4 regions of the Streptomyces sp. NPDC021212 genome follow, and region 2 is predicted to be linked to each of the others. Evidence: riboswitches for the same ligand, from Rfam matches in the RefSeq annotation. Region 2 holds a riboswitch; each other region holds the start of a gene.
The links. A riboswitch is a leader RNA that binds a small molecule or an ion and turns the genes downstream of it on or off. The one in region 2 is predicted to bind thiamine pyrophosphate.

Region 1: linked by a shared signal. The riboswitch ahead of ACH4SI_RS02715 (purine-cytosine permease family protein) and the one ahead of thiO (glycine oxidase ThiO) in region 2 are both predicted to bind thiamine pyrophosphate.
Region 3: linked by a shared signal. The riboswitch ahead of thiC (phosphomethylpyrimidine synthase ThiC) and the one ahead of thiO (glycine oxidase ThiO) in region 2 are both predicted to bind thiamine pyrophosphate.
Region 4: linked by a shared signal. The riboswitch ahead of ACH4SI_RS31245 (thiamine ABC transporter substrate binding subunit) and the one ahead of thiO (glycine oxidase ThiO) in region 2 are both predicted to bind thiamine pyrophosphate.

The regions. Positions count from the first base shown of each region.
Region 1 is NZ_JBIRPZ010000001.1:691,667-695,337, reverse strand. Features, by position in the region: gene ACH4SI_RS02720 (APC family permease) at 1-357, opposite strand, end outside; gene ACH4SI_RS02715 (purine-cytosine permease family protein) at 426-1,832, opposite strand; TPP riboswitch at 1,824-1,917, opposite strand; gene ACH4SI_RS02710 (triphosphoribosyl-dephospho-CoA synthase) at 1,930-2,805, opposite strand; gene ACH4SI_RS02705 (IlvD/Edd family dehydratase) at 2,869-3,671, opposite strand, start outside.
Region 2 is NZ_JBIRPZ010000011.1:353,460-357,130, forward strand. Features, by position in the region: gene ACH4SI_RS29590 (NAD(P)/FAD-dependent oxidoreductase) at 32-1,264, opposite strand; TPP riboswitch at 1,470-1,583, shown strand; gene thiO (glycine oxidase ThiO) at 1,582-2,817, shown strand; gene thiS (sulfur carrier protein ThiS) at 2,814-3,014, shown strand; gene ACH4SI_RS29605 (thiazole synthase) at 3,020-3,671, shown strand, end outside.
Region 3 is NZ_JBIRPZ010000004.1:291,053-294,723, reverse strand. Features, by position in the region: gene ACH4SI_RS12770 (SsgA family sporulation/cell division regulator) at 1-331, shown strand, start outside; gene ACH4SI_RS12765 (YibE/F family protein) at 356-1,804, opposite strand; TPP riboswitch at 1,874-1,990, shown strand; gene thiC (phosphomethylpyrimidine synthase ThiC) at 1,983-3,671, shown strand, end outside.
Region 4 is NZ_JBIRPZ010000013.1:110,360-114,030, reverse strand. Features, by position in the region: gene ACH4SI_RS31255 (phosphatidate cytidylyltransferase) at 1-349, shown strand, start outside; gene rlmN (23S rRNA (adenine(2503)-C(2))-methyltransferase RlmN) at 429-1,535, shown strand; TPP riboswitch at 1,580-1,683, shown strand; gene ACH4SI_RS31245 (thiamine ABC transporter substrate binding subunit) at 1,679-2,752, shown strand; gene ACH4SI_RS31240 (ABC transporter permease) at 2,806-3,671, shown strand, end outside.

The DNA of each region.
Region 1 (3,671 bases), on a different contig from region 2:
CGCGGCCGTGCCGCCCACGGACAGCACGACGGACCAGCCGACCATCGTGCCGACCAGCCGCCCGCTCGCGTACAGCGGCCACCGCACGGTGCCTCCGCCCTCCGGGCGGGTGGCGCCCAGCTCCACCATGACCAGGGCGATCAGGGCGCACAGCGCCCCCGCGGCGATCCAGGACAGCAACGCGGCGGGTCCGGCGGTCTGGGCGGCGTACAGGGCCGCGAACAGCCAGCCGGACCCGAGGATGTTGGAGAACCCGATCGCGGTCAGGCCCCAGAAGCCGAGGTCCTTGTGGAGTCTGCGCTCCTCGGCGAGGACCGCCGGGGCGGCGATGGACTCCACCGGCTGGTTCTGCGGCACGTGGCACGTCTCCTCGGGTAGTGCGTAACCTGGCGAAGCCCCCAGGGTGCCACGGCCGCCGCCGTGCCTCAGTGGGTGGTGCGGCGCCGTGCCCTGAGCGGGACGTAGACGAGGAGCGCCGCGAGGAAGGCGGCGTAGTACGCGAGGTCGGCGCCGTGCAGCGCGGCGGCCACCGGGCCCGTGTAGAGGCTGGTGTCCATGAACGGCACCGCCGCGGCGAAGGCGGCGCCGAACGCCAGCAGGGCGGGCCACCACGGCTGCGGGCGGGCGCTCTCGGCGGCCAGGTCGACCGGCGCGCCGCCCCGGGTCCGGGCGCGGACGAACCAGTCGACGGCCACGATCGCGACGAAGCCGGGAATCCAGTAGCCGACGAACAGCAGCACGTTCTGGAAGCGGGCGGTGGTGTCGGCGGCGTGCATCCACAGCACCAGCGGGAAGCCGAGCGCGGCGGCGAGGGCCGCGGCCAGGGGGCGGGGGATGCGAACACCGGCGGTCTGCAGGGCCAGTGAGCCGCTGTAGTCGTTCATGGCGTTGCTGCACAGGGCGGCCAGCGCCACGGCCAGCAGTCCGAACGCGCCGAGCGCCCCGCCGCCCAGGGCCGTATCGACGCCACGGGCGGTCTGGTCGGTGAAGACGGAGGCTCCCCACAGCCCGAGCGCCTGGACGGCCACGAAGGACACGGTGACGCCGAGCAGAGTGCACCAGAACATGCCGACCCGGGAGGTGGCGCGGGGCAGATAGCGGCTGAAGTCGCTGGCGTACGGCGCCCACGACAGCGCCAGGCTCAGGGCGATCGTGCTGGTCAGGACGAAGGCGCCGAGGCGGTCGGCGCCGTGGGCCGATCCGGTGGCGGCGGGGTGGACGCCGCCCTGCAACTTGACGGCCAGGGCGGCGAACGCGGCAGCGAGGACGAAGGTCATCAGCTTCTGCATCCGGTGGATGGCCTCGTAGCCGAGCACCCCGAGCGCTCCCTGGGCGGCCATCATGATCAGCACACCCAGCCAGAACGGCAGGCCGCACAGCCGGGCCAGGGCGTCACCGCCGAACAGGCCGATGAGCGCGTCCCAGGCGACCGAGGACAGCCACTGCAGAACACCCGGCACGGCGACCCCCCGGCCGAAGGCCAGCCGCGCCAGCGGCAGCTGCCCGGCCCCGGTCAGACTGCCCCAGGTGCCCAGATACGCGGTGGGCACGGCGCCGATGAGGGTGCCCAGGACGACGGCGGCCAGCGCGGTGGCGAAGTCCAGGCCGAGGGAGATCCCGACGGTGCCGGTGAACACACCGGTCATGGTCAGGTTCGGGGCGAACCACACGGTGAACAGGCGCCCCGGCCCGCCGTAGCGGTGGCTCTCCGGAACCGGCGCGATACCGCGCGCCTCGACGCGCAGATCGCCGGGCGCGGTGGGCATCCGCCCGTCGAAGACGGATTCCGCGCCGGTGGGTGCCGGGTCGGTGGCAGCATGCGGCAAACGCATCGATGACATCCCTCCGCCAGTGCTAACTGGTTCAGGTTCGACGGGTGTGATCTCAGCCCCGCGTGGGGCACCCCGTGTCGGTTGGAGCGCCCCCAGGCTAACCCCTCGCCGCGTGGACCCGGTCCTGGGGACGGGTCCGGGCCGGCAGCGCGTCCAGGAACAGCGCCCCGGCCAGCAGCGCGGCGCTTCCGCGGGGCGCGATGCCCGTCTCGCGCAGCTCGGCGTCCAGGGTGGCGAGGGCGGCGGCGCCCCGGGCCGTCGCGGTGCCGCCCGCCTCCAGCACACCGCGCGCCCCGTCCTGCACCCGCCGGAGGGCGGGCGGGCCCGCCCGGTACAGCGGCCCGGTGTCCTGGAGGGTGCTCATCACGGTGAGCAGCGCGTCGAGCCGCGCCTGTGTCTCGGTGGCGCCCGCGGCCCGCGCCGTCGCCAGGGCGTCCAGGGCGCGGCGTACGTGCGGGAAGGCGGCCCGCGCCTCGCCGCGCGCACCCGCCGCGCCATAGGTGGCGGACACCTGCGAGCCCGCCGAGGGCTTGCGCGGGGCGCCGCGGTCGGTGTGGGCGGCGAGCTGCCGGGCGGTGGCGGTCAGCTCCCGGGGCGCGGCGCCGGGTTCCAGGGCGGCGGCCGCCACCAGCAGCCCCAGCACCCACAGCGCCCCGTGGTGCAGGCGTCCGGTGACCGGGCCGCCACCGGCCCGCGCCATGGTCCACTCGGCGCAGCGGCCGATGGCGCCCAGCTCCTCGCGGAGCGCCCGCGTCGGCTCGCCGGGGCGGCGGGCGGCGGCCGCCATGGCGGCGAACCCGGGCGCCAGCGACTTGGCCGACCAGCGCAGCGCGAGCAGATCGGTGCCGGTGGCGCGGGCCTGGAGGTCACGGGTGTCCGCGAGGCCCGGTTTGGGGGTCAGCTCCGCCTGGGAGATCAGGGCTCGTACGGCGGTCTGCGCCAGTGCCTCGTCCGTGGAGCGCGTCGTGGGCATGCCCGGAGAGTAAGCGGCGAACCTTTCCCGGACCTGGGTCGTTCCTGTGATCCCGCTGTGTGCTCAATGCGATTCCCTGGCGACGAAGGATCCGCGGGTGCCGACGAGGAAGTCCAGGCCCGCGCCGCGGTCGGCCTGTTCGACGTGGTCGCGGTAGATCTGCTCCCATCCACCGGTGGCCGGTGGCGCGGCGGCGGTCACCGGTTGCCGTGCGGCGAGTTCCTCGTCCGGTACGTCCAGCCGCAAGTGCCGCCGCTCGACGTCCAGTTCTATCCGGTCGCCGGTGCGCACCAGCCCCAGCGGGCCGCCCGCCGCTGACTCGGGCGCGATGTGCAGGACAACGGTGCCGAAGGCGGTTCCGCTCATCCGGGCGTCGCTGATCCGCACCATGTCCCGCACTCCGGCCCGCAGCACCGCGGGCGGCAGCGGCATGTTCCCCACCTCGGGCATGCCGGGGTAGCCGCGCGGTCCGCAGCCGCGCAGGACCAGCACATCGGAGGCGTCGACCTCCAGGTCCGGGTCGTCGATCCGGGCCTTGAAGTCCTCGATCCCGTCGAACACCACGGCGCGGCCCCGGTGGCGCAGCAGTCCCGGTGTCGCGGCGGCCGGCTTGATGACGGCTCCGTCGGGACAGAGGTTGCCACGGAGCACGGCGAGCCCGGCGCCGTGGGCGATCGGGTCCTCCGCGGTGCGGACGACGGTGAGGTCGGCGCTGGACCGGCCGGACAGCTGCTCGGTGAGGGAGCGGCCGGAGACGGTGACGGCGGGTTCCAGGTGGTCCCTGATCTCCCCGAGGACGGCGTCCAGGCCGCCGGCGCGGTGGAAGTCCTCCATGAGGTGGGATCCGGCGGGCTGCACGTCGGCGA
Region 2 (3,671 bases):
CGCACCCCTGCTCAGCGGGGGTACCGGAGGGTCACAGAACGGCCGACTTCAGCGGCACCGACGGATCCGTGGCCCGGGTCCGGTCCAGCCGCGCGCCGCGTTCGATCAGCTTGCGGCCCTGGGCCAGATCGCGCGGACGGCCGACGGCCAGCAGGGCGACCAGCGCCCCGTCCCGCAGCCAGCACACCGACCAGGCGGCGCCGTCCGGGTCGCCCCGCCAGACCAGTTCGTCGGCGTCCGAGTGGTGTCCGGCGTACTGCACGAACCGCCCGAACTGCTCGGACCAGAAGTAGGGCACCGGGTCGTAGACCTGGCCGGGGAAGTGCGCGGTCCGGCTGCCCACCACATTGGCGGCGACCGTCCGCGGCCCCTGGAGCGCGTTGTCCCAGTGGTGCACCAGCAGCCGGGTCCCGTAGCGGGCGGAGGGGAAGGACGCGCAGTCGCCGACCGCGTACACGTCCGGCACCGAGGTGCGCAGTCCCTCGTCGGCGACGACGGACCGGTCCTCGGCGAGTGCGACGCCCGAACCGGCCAGCCAGCCGGTCGCGGGCCGGGCGCCGATGCCGATGACGACCGCACCGGCCCGCAGCCGGGTGCCGTCGCCGAGCTGCAGTCCGTGCCGGTCGAGCGCGGTCACCCGGGCGCCGGTGACCAGGGTGGCGCCGTAGTCCGCGTACCAGCCGGTCATGTGGGCGGCGACCTCCGCCGGGAGGGCGCCCGCCAGCGGCCGGTCCGCGGCCTCGACGACCGTCACCGCGCAGCCCGCCTCGCGGGCCGCGGTCGCGAACTCCGCGCCGATCCAGCCCGCCCCGACCACCACGATCTCCTGCTGCGCGGCGAGCACCGGGCGCAGCCGTTCGGCGTCGTCCAGCGTGCGCAGGAGGTGGACGCCCGGTACGCCCTCGCTGCCAGGCAGGGCGATCGGCTCGGCGCCGGTGGCGATCACCAGGACGTCGTACGGGATCGGCCCGGACCCGGTCCCGACCGTCCGCCCGGCCGTGTCCAGCCCGGTCACGGGGACGCCGAGCCGCAGCTCGATGCCGAGCGCTGCGAAGTCCACGTCCAACGCGGACCCTTCGGCCTTGCCCAGCAGCACGGCCTTGGACAGCGGCGGCCGGTCGTACGGCTGATGGGGCTCGGCGCCCAGCAGCAGGATCTCCCCGGTCCAGCCCTGCTCCCGCAGCGCGACGGCGGTCTGCACCCCCGCCATGCCCGCGCCGACGATCACCACCCGCTGTCCACCGCCACCCGCCGAGGACGCCATCGTCTTCGTCGTCTCATCGCTCACACGATCACTGTATTGCGGCAGGTGGGGCGGACCGGAGAGCGCACGACGAGATCTCGGGCACAGCCCGACGGGCCGACCGGCGGGCCGCGGGGGACCGCCGGGCGTGCCGTACGGCCTGTGCCCGGCCCGGCCCGGGGCGCTCCCTTCCGGGCGATTCGGGGCGCGTACTAGGGTGGCGGGACAGAGCACTCGCGGGAGCCCGGGCGCACCGGGCTGAGAGGGAGGCTGGCGCGGCCTCCGACCGTACGAACCTGATCCGGGTCATGCCGGCGAAGGGAGGGGGCGACCAGCCCATGCACACACCACCACACACACCACGCGCAGCATCCCCAGGCGACGCGCCGTACGACGTCCTCGTCATCGGCGGCGGCATCATCGGCCTGGTCACGGCCTGGCGGGCGGCCCAGCGGGGCCTGCGCACCGCCGTCGTCGACCCGGCGCCCGGCGGCGGGGCCGCGCAGGTCGCGGCCGGGATGCTGGCGGCCGTCACCGAGCTGCACTACGGCGAGCAGACCCTGCTCGGGCTGAACCTGGCCTCGGCGCGCCGCTATCCGTCGTTCGTGGCGGAGCTGGAGCAGGCGAGCGGCCATGACCTGGGCTTCCGCACCTGCGGCACGCTCTCCGTCGCGCTCGACGCGGATGACCGCGCCCATCTGCGCGAGCTGCACGCCTTCCAGCAGCGGCTCGGGCTGGACGCGCAGTGGCTGACGGGGCGCGAATGCCGGCGCCTGGAGCCGATGCTCGCGCCGGGCGTACGCGGCGGCCTGCGCGTCGATGGCGACCACCAGATCGACCCGCGGCGGCTGGCGGCGGCGCTGCTGGCGGCGTGCGAGCGCGCCGGGGTGGTCCTCCACCGCGCCCGCGCGGAGCGGCTGCTGCTGGACGGCGACCGCGCCGCCGGGGCCGAGCTGGCCGACGATGCGCGCACGCGGCTGGCGGCCGGGCAGACCGTGCTGGCCGCGGGCAGCCTCAGCGGGCGGCTCCCGGGCGTCCCCGAGGAGGTCCTGCCGCCCGTACGTCCCGTCAAGGGCCAGGTCCTGCGGCTGTCGGTGCCCGGCCCGTACGCGCCCTTCCTGTCCCGGACCGTGCGGGCCGTGGTGCGCGGCGGGCACGTCTACCTCGTCCCGCGCGAGAACGGCGAGCTGGTCGTCGGCGCGACCACGGAGGAGCTGGGCTGGGACACCACGGTCACCGCGGGCGGGGTGTACGAGCTGCTGCGCGACGCGCACGAGCTGGTGCCCGGCATCACCGAACTGCCGCTCGTCGAGACCCGCGCCGGGCTGCGCCCCGGCTCCCCCGACAACGCCCCGCTGCTCGGCCCGACCGAGCTGCCGGGCCTCCAGCTGGCCACCGGCCACTACCGCAACGGCGTCCTGCTCACCCCGATCACCGGCGATGTCATGGCCGAGGCGCTGACGAGCGGCGAACTCCCGCCCGAGGCGCGGCCGTTCTCCCCGCGGCGCTTCGCGGGGACCACGCCACTCACCACAGCAGCACAGGCAGCGTCGATACAGGAGCACACCGCATGACCGTCACTGTGAACGGCGAGCCCCGCGAGCTGCCCGACGGCACCACCCTCGACGGGGTCGTCGCGACCCTCACCCAGGCGCCCTCGGGCGTCGCCGCGGCCGTCAACGAGACGGTCGTCCCGCGCGGCCAGTGGCCCGCGACCCCGCTCGGCGACGGCGATCGCGTCGAGGTCCTCACCGCGGTCCAAGGAGGCTGAACCCCATGTCTCACGCCACAACGTCGCAGCCGACCACACTGGATCAGGTCCTCACCGACGCCGATCCGCTCACCATCGCCGGTACGACCTTCGGCTCCCGCCTGATCATGGGCACCGGCGGCGCGCCCAGCCTGGACGTCATGGAGCGCTCGCTGATCGCCTCCGGCACCGAGCTGACCACGGTCGCGATGCGCCGCCTGGACCCCACGGTGCAGGGCTCGGTGCTGTCCGTACTGAACCGGCACGGCATCCGCCCCCTCCCCAACACCGCGGGCTGCTTCACCGCCGGGGAGGCCGTGCTGACCGCCCGGCTCGCCCGCGAGGCGCTGGGCACGGACTGGGTGAAGCTGGAGGTCGTCGCCGACGAACGCACCCTGCTCCCCGACCCCATCGAGACGCTGGACGCCGCCGAGACCCTGGTGGACGACGGCTTCACGGTCCTGCCGTACACCAACGACGATCCGGTGCTGGCCCGGAAGCTGGAGGAGGTCGGCTGCGCCGCGATCATGCCGCTGGGCTCGCCGATCGGCTCCGGCCTCGGCATCCGCAACCCGCACAATTTCCAGCTGATCACCGAGCGCGCCGGGGTCCCCGTGATCCTCGACGCGGGCGCGGGCACGGCGTCCGACGCCGCGCTGGCAATGGAGCTGGGCTGCG
Region 3 (3,671 bases), on a different contig from region 2:
CGCGGTCGAGATCACCTTCCACCTGCCCGGCGACGCGCCGGTGAGCTGGGCCTTCGCCCGTGAGCTGCTGCTGGACGGGCTGAGCAAACCCTCCGGCGAGGGCGATGTGCGGATCGCACCGGCCTCGCCCGAAGGGCTCTCGGACGTGTTCATCAGACTGCAGGTGGGGTCCGAGAGGGCCCTGTTCCGGGCCGGGGCGGCGCCGCTGGTGGCCTTCCTGGACCGTACGGACCGGCTCGTCCCGTTCGGTGAGGAGCCCGCGGCCTGCGATCCGGTCGGCGATCTCGACGCCGAACTGGACCGCATCCTGGCCGAGGACCGATACGCGTAGCGCCGATGCGCGCCGGTACGCGCGTCAGCGTGCGCGCGCCCGGCGGCGCCGCCCGCGCCCCCGACCGCCACCGCTCGCCCCGCTGCCGCTCGTCCCGCCACCGCTTGCCCCGCCGTCGTCCGGCGTGTGGTCCGCGGAGACGACCAGGACGGCCAGCGCCGTGGTCACCGGCACCGAGGCGACCAGCCCGATGCTGCCCACCAGCGTGCGGACGATCTCCTGCGCGACGATCTCGCTCGTCGCCACCGTTCCCACCCCGCTGTCCGCGATCGAGAAGAGGAGCAGCAACGGAAGCGAGGCGCCCGCGTACGCCAGCACCAGGGTGTTCACGACGGACGCGATGTGGTCCCGCCCGATGCGCATCGCGGCCGCGTAGAGCTTGCGCCGGCTCGCCGTGGGGTCGGCTTCCCGCAACTCCCACACCGCCGAGGTCTGGGTGACTGTCACATCGTCCAGCACGCCCAGCGAACCGATGATCACCCCGGCCAGCAGCAGGCCCTTGATCTCGATGTTGGGGTAGAGGCCGTGCACCAGCCCGGTCTGGTCGTCGGTGTTGCCGGTCAGCGACGCCCAGCCGATGAACAGCGAGCCGAGCACCCCGATCAGCAGCAGCGAGACCAGGGTGCCGAGCACCGCGACCGAGGTCCGGGCGCTCAGCCCATGGCACATGTAGAGCGCGAGCAGCATGATCGCGCTGCCCCCGACGACCGCGACCACCAGCGGATTCGAGCCCTGGAGTATCGCCGGGAGGATGAACAGCGTCAGCACCCCGAAGCTGATGGCCAGCGCCACCAGCGCGAAGACGCCGCGCAGCCGGCCGACGGCCACGACCACGAGCGCGAACACCCCGGCGAGCAGGGCCATCGGGAACGAGCGGTTGATGTCCGAGACCGAATACTGGAGGTTCTTCGGCGCCTTGGGCGCGTAGGCCAGCTTCAGCTCCTGCCCGGCGCTGAACTTCCGTGAGGCGTTCGGCTGGACGATTTCAGGGAACGTGCGGCCTTTGTCCTTGCCCGAGGTGACCTCGATGGTGGCCCTCTCGCAGACGCTCTTCCCACCGCCGCTCCCGCCCCCCGCGGCCCCGCTCGCCCCGCCCGTGCCGCCGCCGGGCGCCGGGGCGGCGCCCTGCTGACCCGGTTCGGTGGGCGCCTGCGGCTGCGCGTTGACGTCGGCGCAGTCGACCTCCGCCACCTTCACCACCCGCCCGGCGACCGTCTCCTGGTCGAATCCGAGCCCGCTGCGGCCGTGGGTGGTGTGCTCGGGGCCGTCCGGCCACAGCGCGACCAGCCCGGCGACCACGGCGACGGTGAAGGGGATGAGCACCACCGCGATGATCTTGCGGAGGCGGGTGGAGACGGGGGTGGCCGGGCCGTGCGAGTGGGCGTGGCTGTGGCCGTGCGCGTGGCCATGGCCGGGGGCCTGGCCGGACGGGTGGGGCTGCTCGGGCGGATGGTCATGCTGTGTCGCGGTCACCGTCGCATCATCGCAAGAGCGCGAGGCCCCCTGTTCAGGTATGCGGGTAAACAGTTAGCGTGGGGACGCCTTTGCAATCGCGGGAGCTCGGAGCACCGGGCTGAGAGGGCGCTGACGCGACAGCTGCGCCGACCGCTGAACCTGGTACCGGGTAATGCCGGCGTAGGGAGTGGGTCTCATGACTCAGCAGGATGCACACATGCGCGAAAATGCTGCCGATTTCGGCTGGCACAAGGGATATGTCACGGGTTCCCGCCCGGACATCCAGGTCCCGGTTCGCCGCGTCCACCTCACCAATGGCCAGGACGTGACGCTGTACGACACGTCCGGCCCGTACACCGACCCCCACATCGACACCGACGTCCGCCGTGGCCTCGCGCCACTGCGGCAGAACTGGATCATCGCCCGAGGCGATACCGAGGAGTACTCCGGCCGTCCGGCCCGGCCCGAGGACGACGGGATCAAGCACACCGCCCCCCGCGGTGGCCTGCGCAACCTCGACGCGGTCTTCCCCGGACGGCCGCGCCAGCCCCGCCGGGCCCGCGACGGGGAGGCCGTCACCCAACTCGCCTACGCCCGCCGGGGGGAGGTGACGGCGGAGATGGAGTACGTGGCGCTCCGCGAGAACGTCTCCCCCGAGGTGGTCCGCGAGGAGATCGCGGCGGGCCGGGCCGTCCTGCCCGCCAACGTCAACCACCCGGAGATCGAGCCGATGATCATCGGCAAGCGATTCCTGGTGAAGGTCAACGCCAACATCGGCAACTCCGCCGTCACCTCGTCCATCGAGGAGGAGGTCGAGAAGATGACCTGGGCGTCCCGCTGGGGCGCCGACACGGTCATGGACCTCTCGACCGGCCGCAACATCCACACCACCCGGGAGTGGGTGCTGCGCAACTCCCCGGTGCCGATCGGCACCGTGCCGCTCTACCAGGCGCTGGAAAAGGTCGACGGCAAGGCCGAGGAGCTGACCTGGGAGGTCTACAAGGACACCGTCATCGAACAGGCCGAGCAGGGCGTCGACTACATGACGGTGCACGCGGGCGTACGGCTGCCGTACGTCCCCCTGACCGCCCGCCGCAAGACCGGCATCGTCTCCCGCGGCGGCTCGATCATGGCCGCCTGGTGCCTGGCCCACCATCAGGAGTCGTTCCTCTACACCCACTTCGAGGAGCTGTGCGACATCCTCGCGGCGTACGACGTCACCTACTCGCTGGGTGACGGGCTGCGCCCCGGATCCATCGCCGACGCCAACGACGAGGCCCAGTTCGCGGAGCTGCGCACGCTCGGCGAACTCAACCGGATCGCCAAGGAGCACGGCGTCCAGACGATGATCGAGGGCCCGGGACACGTCCCGATGCACAAGATCAAGGAGAACGTCGACCTCCAGCAGGAGATCTGCGAGGAGGCCCCCTTCTACACCCTGGGCCCCCTCACCACGGACGTCGCGCCCGCCTACGACCACATCACCTCGGGCATCGGCGCCGCGATGATCGCCTGGTGGGGCACGGCGATGCTCTGCTACGTCACCCCCAAGGAGCACCTGGGTCTGCCGGACCGCGACGACGTGAAGACCGGCGTGATCACCTACAAGATCGCCGCCCACGCCGCCGATCTGGCCAAGGGCCACCCCGATGCCCAGGCATGGGACGACGCGCTCTCCGACGCGCGCTTCGAGTTCCGCTGGGAGGACCAGTTCAACCTGGCCCTCGACCCGGACACGGCGCGCTCGTTCCACGACGAGACGCTTCCGGCGGAGCCCGCCAAGACGGCGCACTTCTGCTCCATGTGCGGGCCCAAGTTCTGCTCGATGAAAATTAGCAGAAGCATCACAGAGCAGTTCGGCGGCGACGCCGATGCGACGCCCGAG
Region 4 (3,671 bases), on a different contig from region 2:
GGTGGGCTGGCGCTTCGGCAAGCATCCGCTCGCGCCCCGCATCAGCCCCGGCAAGACCCGCGAGGGGTTGCTCGGCGCGGTGGCGTTCGCGATGGTCGTGGGGGCGCTGTGCATGCAGTACCTCATCGAGGGCGGCGTGTGGTGGCAGGGGCTCATCCTGGGCCTGGCCGTCGCGGTCAGCGCGACCCTGGGGGACCTCGGCGAGTCCATGATCAAGCGTGACCTCGGCATCAAGGACATGGGCAAGCTGCTGCCCGGCCACGGCGGGATCATGGACCGGCTCGACTCGCTGCTGCCCACCGCGCCCGTGGCGTGGCTGCTGATGGTGATCTTCGTGGGCGGCGGCTGAGCCGCCCGACCCGTACCTCTCGGGCCCCGCGCCGCCCGTGGCGCGGGGCCTTCCGCGCGTCTGCGACACTGGTACGGCCATGCCTAAGCCCGGAGAACTCACTTTCGCCGTGCCGCGTGGGGCCAAGAAGCCCCCGCGGCATCTCGCCGACCTCACTCCCGCCGAGCGCCGCGAGGCCGTCGCCGCCCTCGGGGAGAAGCCCTTCCGGGCCGGTCAGGTGTCGCGTCACTACTTCGCCCGCTACACCGACGACCCCGCCCAGTGGACCGACGTACCGGCCGCCGCGCGGGAGAAGCTCGCGGCCGGGCTGCTGCCGGACCTGATGAGCGTGGTGCGGCACATCAGCTGCGACGACGACACCACCCGCAAGACCCTCTGGCGGCTCTTCGACGGCACGCTGGTGGAGTCCGTGCTGATGCGGTACCCGGACCGGGTCACCATGTGCATCAGCTCCCAGGCGGGCTGCGGCATGAACTGCCCGTTCTGCGCCACCGGCCAGGCGGGTCTGGACCGCAACCTGTCCACCGCCGAGATCGTGCACCAGATCGTCGACGGGATGCGGGCGCTGCGCGACGGGGAGATCCCGGGCGGACCGGCCCGCTTGTCCAACATCGTCTTCATGGGCATGGGCGAGCCGCTGGCCAACTACAACCGGGTCATCGGCGCCATCCGTCGGCTCACCGACCCCGAGCCGGACGGCCTCGGCCTGTCCCAGCGCGGTATCACCGTCTCGACCGTGGGTCTGGTCCCGGCGATGCTGAGGTTCGCCGACGAGGGCTTCAAGTGCCGGCTCGCGGTCTCCCTGCACGCGCCCGACGACGAGCTGCGCGACACCCTCGTGCCGGTCAACACCCGCTGGAAGGTGCGCGAGGTCCTGGACGCGGCGTGGGAGTACGCGGAGAAGTCCGGCCGCCGGATCTCGATCGAGTACGCCCTCATCAAGGACATCAACGACCAGGCGTGGCGCGCCGACCTGCTCGGCCGGCTGCTCAAGGGCCACCGGGTGCACGTCAACCTCATCCCGCTCAACCCGACGCCCGGCTCGAAGTGGACGGCGTCGCGGCCCGAGGACGAGCGGGCGTTCGTGGCGGCCCTGGAGGCGCACGGGGTGCCGGTGACCGTCCGGGACACCCGGGGGCAGGAGATCGACGGGGCGTGCGGCCAGTTGGCGGCCACGGAGCGCTGAGCACCGGCTGATACGGTGCCTTCGCGCGATCGTCGTACAAGTGAACATTCCGACAGGGGAGCGCGACAGCGCTGAGAGTGCGGCACGGCCGCAGACCCTCCAACCTGATCCGGGTCATACCGGCGTAGGGAGTCAGCCTCACCATGAACAGCCATCTTCGGCGTGCCGTCACCGCCGTCCTCGTGGTCTCCCTCGGCACCGGCGTCCTCGCGGGCTGCGGTGGGGGCGCGGCCGACGGCAAGGACTCCAAGACCGTCACCCTGGTCTCGCACGACTCGTTCGCGGCGTCCAAGGCCGTCCTCAAGGAGTTCACGCGCAGATCCGGCTACAAGGTGCGGGTGCAGGCGGGCGGTGACGCGGGGGCGGCCGTCAACCAGGCGATCCTGTCCAAGGGCCACCCGCAGGGCGATGTGTTCTTCGGCGTCGACAACACCCTCCTCTCCCGCGCGCTCGCGGGCGGCCTGTTCACGCCGTACGAGGCGAAGGGCCTGGACAAGGTCCCCGCGGCCTTCCAGGCCGACCCGGCGAAGCACCGCGTCACACCGGTCGACTACGGCGACATCTGCGTCAACTACGACCGCGCCTACTTCGCGCGCAAGAAGCTCGCGCCGCCGAAGACGTTCGCCGATCTGACCAAGCCCGCGTACAAGAACCTTCTGGTCACCGAGAACGCCGCCACCTCGTCCCCCGGCCTGGCCTTTCTGCTCGGCACCGCCGCCCGCTACGGCGACGACGGCTGGAAGGGCTACTGGAAGAAGCTGAAGGCCAACGGCGTCGAGGTGGTCGACGGCTGGGAGCAGGCGTACTACGACCGCTTCTCCGGCTCGGCGGGCGGCGCCAAGGGCGACAAGCCGCTCGTCGTCTCGTACGCCTCCAGCCCGCCCGCCGAGGTGGCCGACGCGAAGGCGAAGCCCGCGAAGGCCCCGACCGGGGTGGCGGACGGCACCTGCTTCCGGCAGACGGAGTTCGCCGGGCTGCTGAACGGCGCGGGCAACACCAAGGGGGGCAAGGCGCTGCTGGACTTCCTGCTGACCAAGCGCTTCCAGGAGGACGTACCGCTGAACATGTACGTCAATCCGGTGCGCGAGGACGCCAAGTTGCCGGAGGTCTTCACCCGGTACGGGGTCAAGGTCACCGACTCGGCCACCCTGCCGCCGCGGAAGATCGCCGAGAACCGTGAGCCCTGGGTCAAGGCATGGTCCTCGCTCGTTCCGTAAAGCCCGCTGCCGACCGCGGCGGGTCGCGCGGCACCGTGCTGCGGCTCGCCCTGATGGCCGTGCCGCTGGCCTTCTTCGCCGTCTTCTTCGCGTATCCGGTGGGCGCGATCGTCACCCGCGGGCTGCGCGTCGACGGCCGGTGGCAGCTGGGGCGGATACCCGAGGTGCTGGGCGACCCGTCCGTCCTGCACACCCTGTGGTTCACCGGCTGGCAGGCGGCCGCCTCGACCGGCCTGACGCTGGCGGTCGCGCTGCCCGGCGCGTACGTCTTCGCCCGCTTCGCCTTCCCCGGCAAGGGGTTGCTGCGCGCCGTGGTGACCGTGCCGTTCGTCCTGCCGACCGTCGTCGCCGGGTCGGCGTTCCTGGGGCTGCTCGGGCGCGGCGGGCTGCTGGACGAGCTGTGGGGGATACGGCTCGACACCAGCGTCTGGGCGATCCTGCTGGCCCACGTCTTCTTCAACTACGCGGTCGTGATCCGCACCGTCGGCGGGCTGTGGGCGCAGCTCGACCCGCGCCAGGAGGAGGCCGCCCGGGTGCTCGGCGCGAGCCGCCTCGCGGCCTGGCGCCGCGTCACCCTGCCCGCGCTGGGCCCCGCCGTGGCCGCCGCCGCGCTGATGGTCTTCCTGTTCACCTTCACCTCCTTCGGCGTGATCCAGATCCTCGGCGGCCCGCGCTACGCCACCCTGGAGGTGGCCATCTACCGGCAGACCGCGCAGCTGCTCGACCTGCCCACGGCCGCGGTGCTGACCCTCGTCCAGTTCGCGGCGGTCGCGGCCGTCCTCGCCCTGCACGCCTGGACGGTGCGCCGCCGGGAGGGCGCCCTGCGGCTCGTCGACGCCGCCCGGACCGCGCGCCGCCCCCAGGGCCCGGCGCAGTGGGGGCTGCTCGCGGGGGTGCTGGCCGTCGTCGCGCTGCTGAT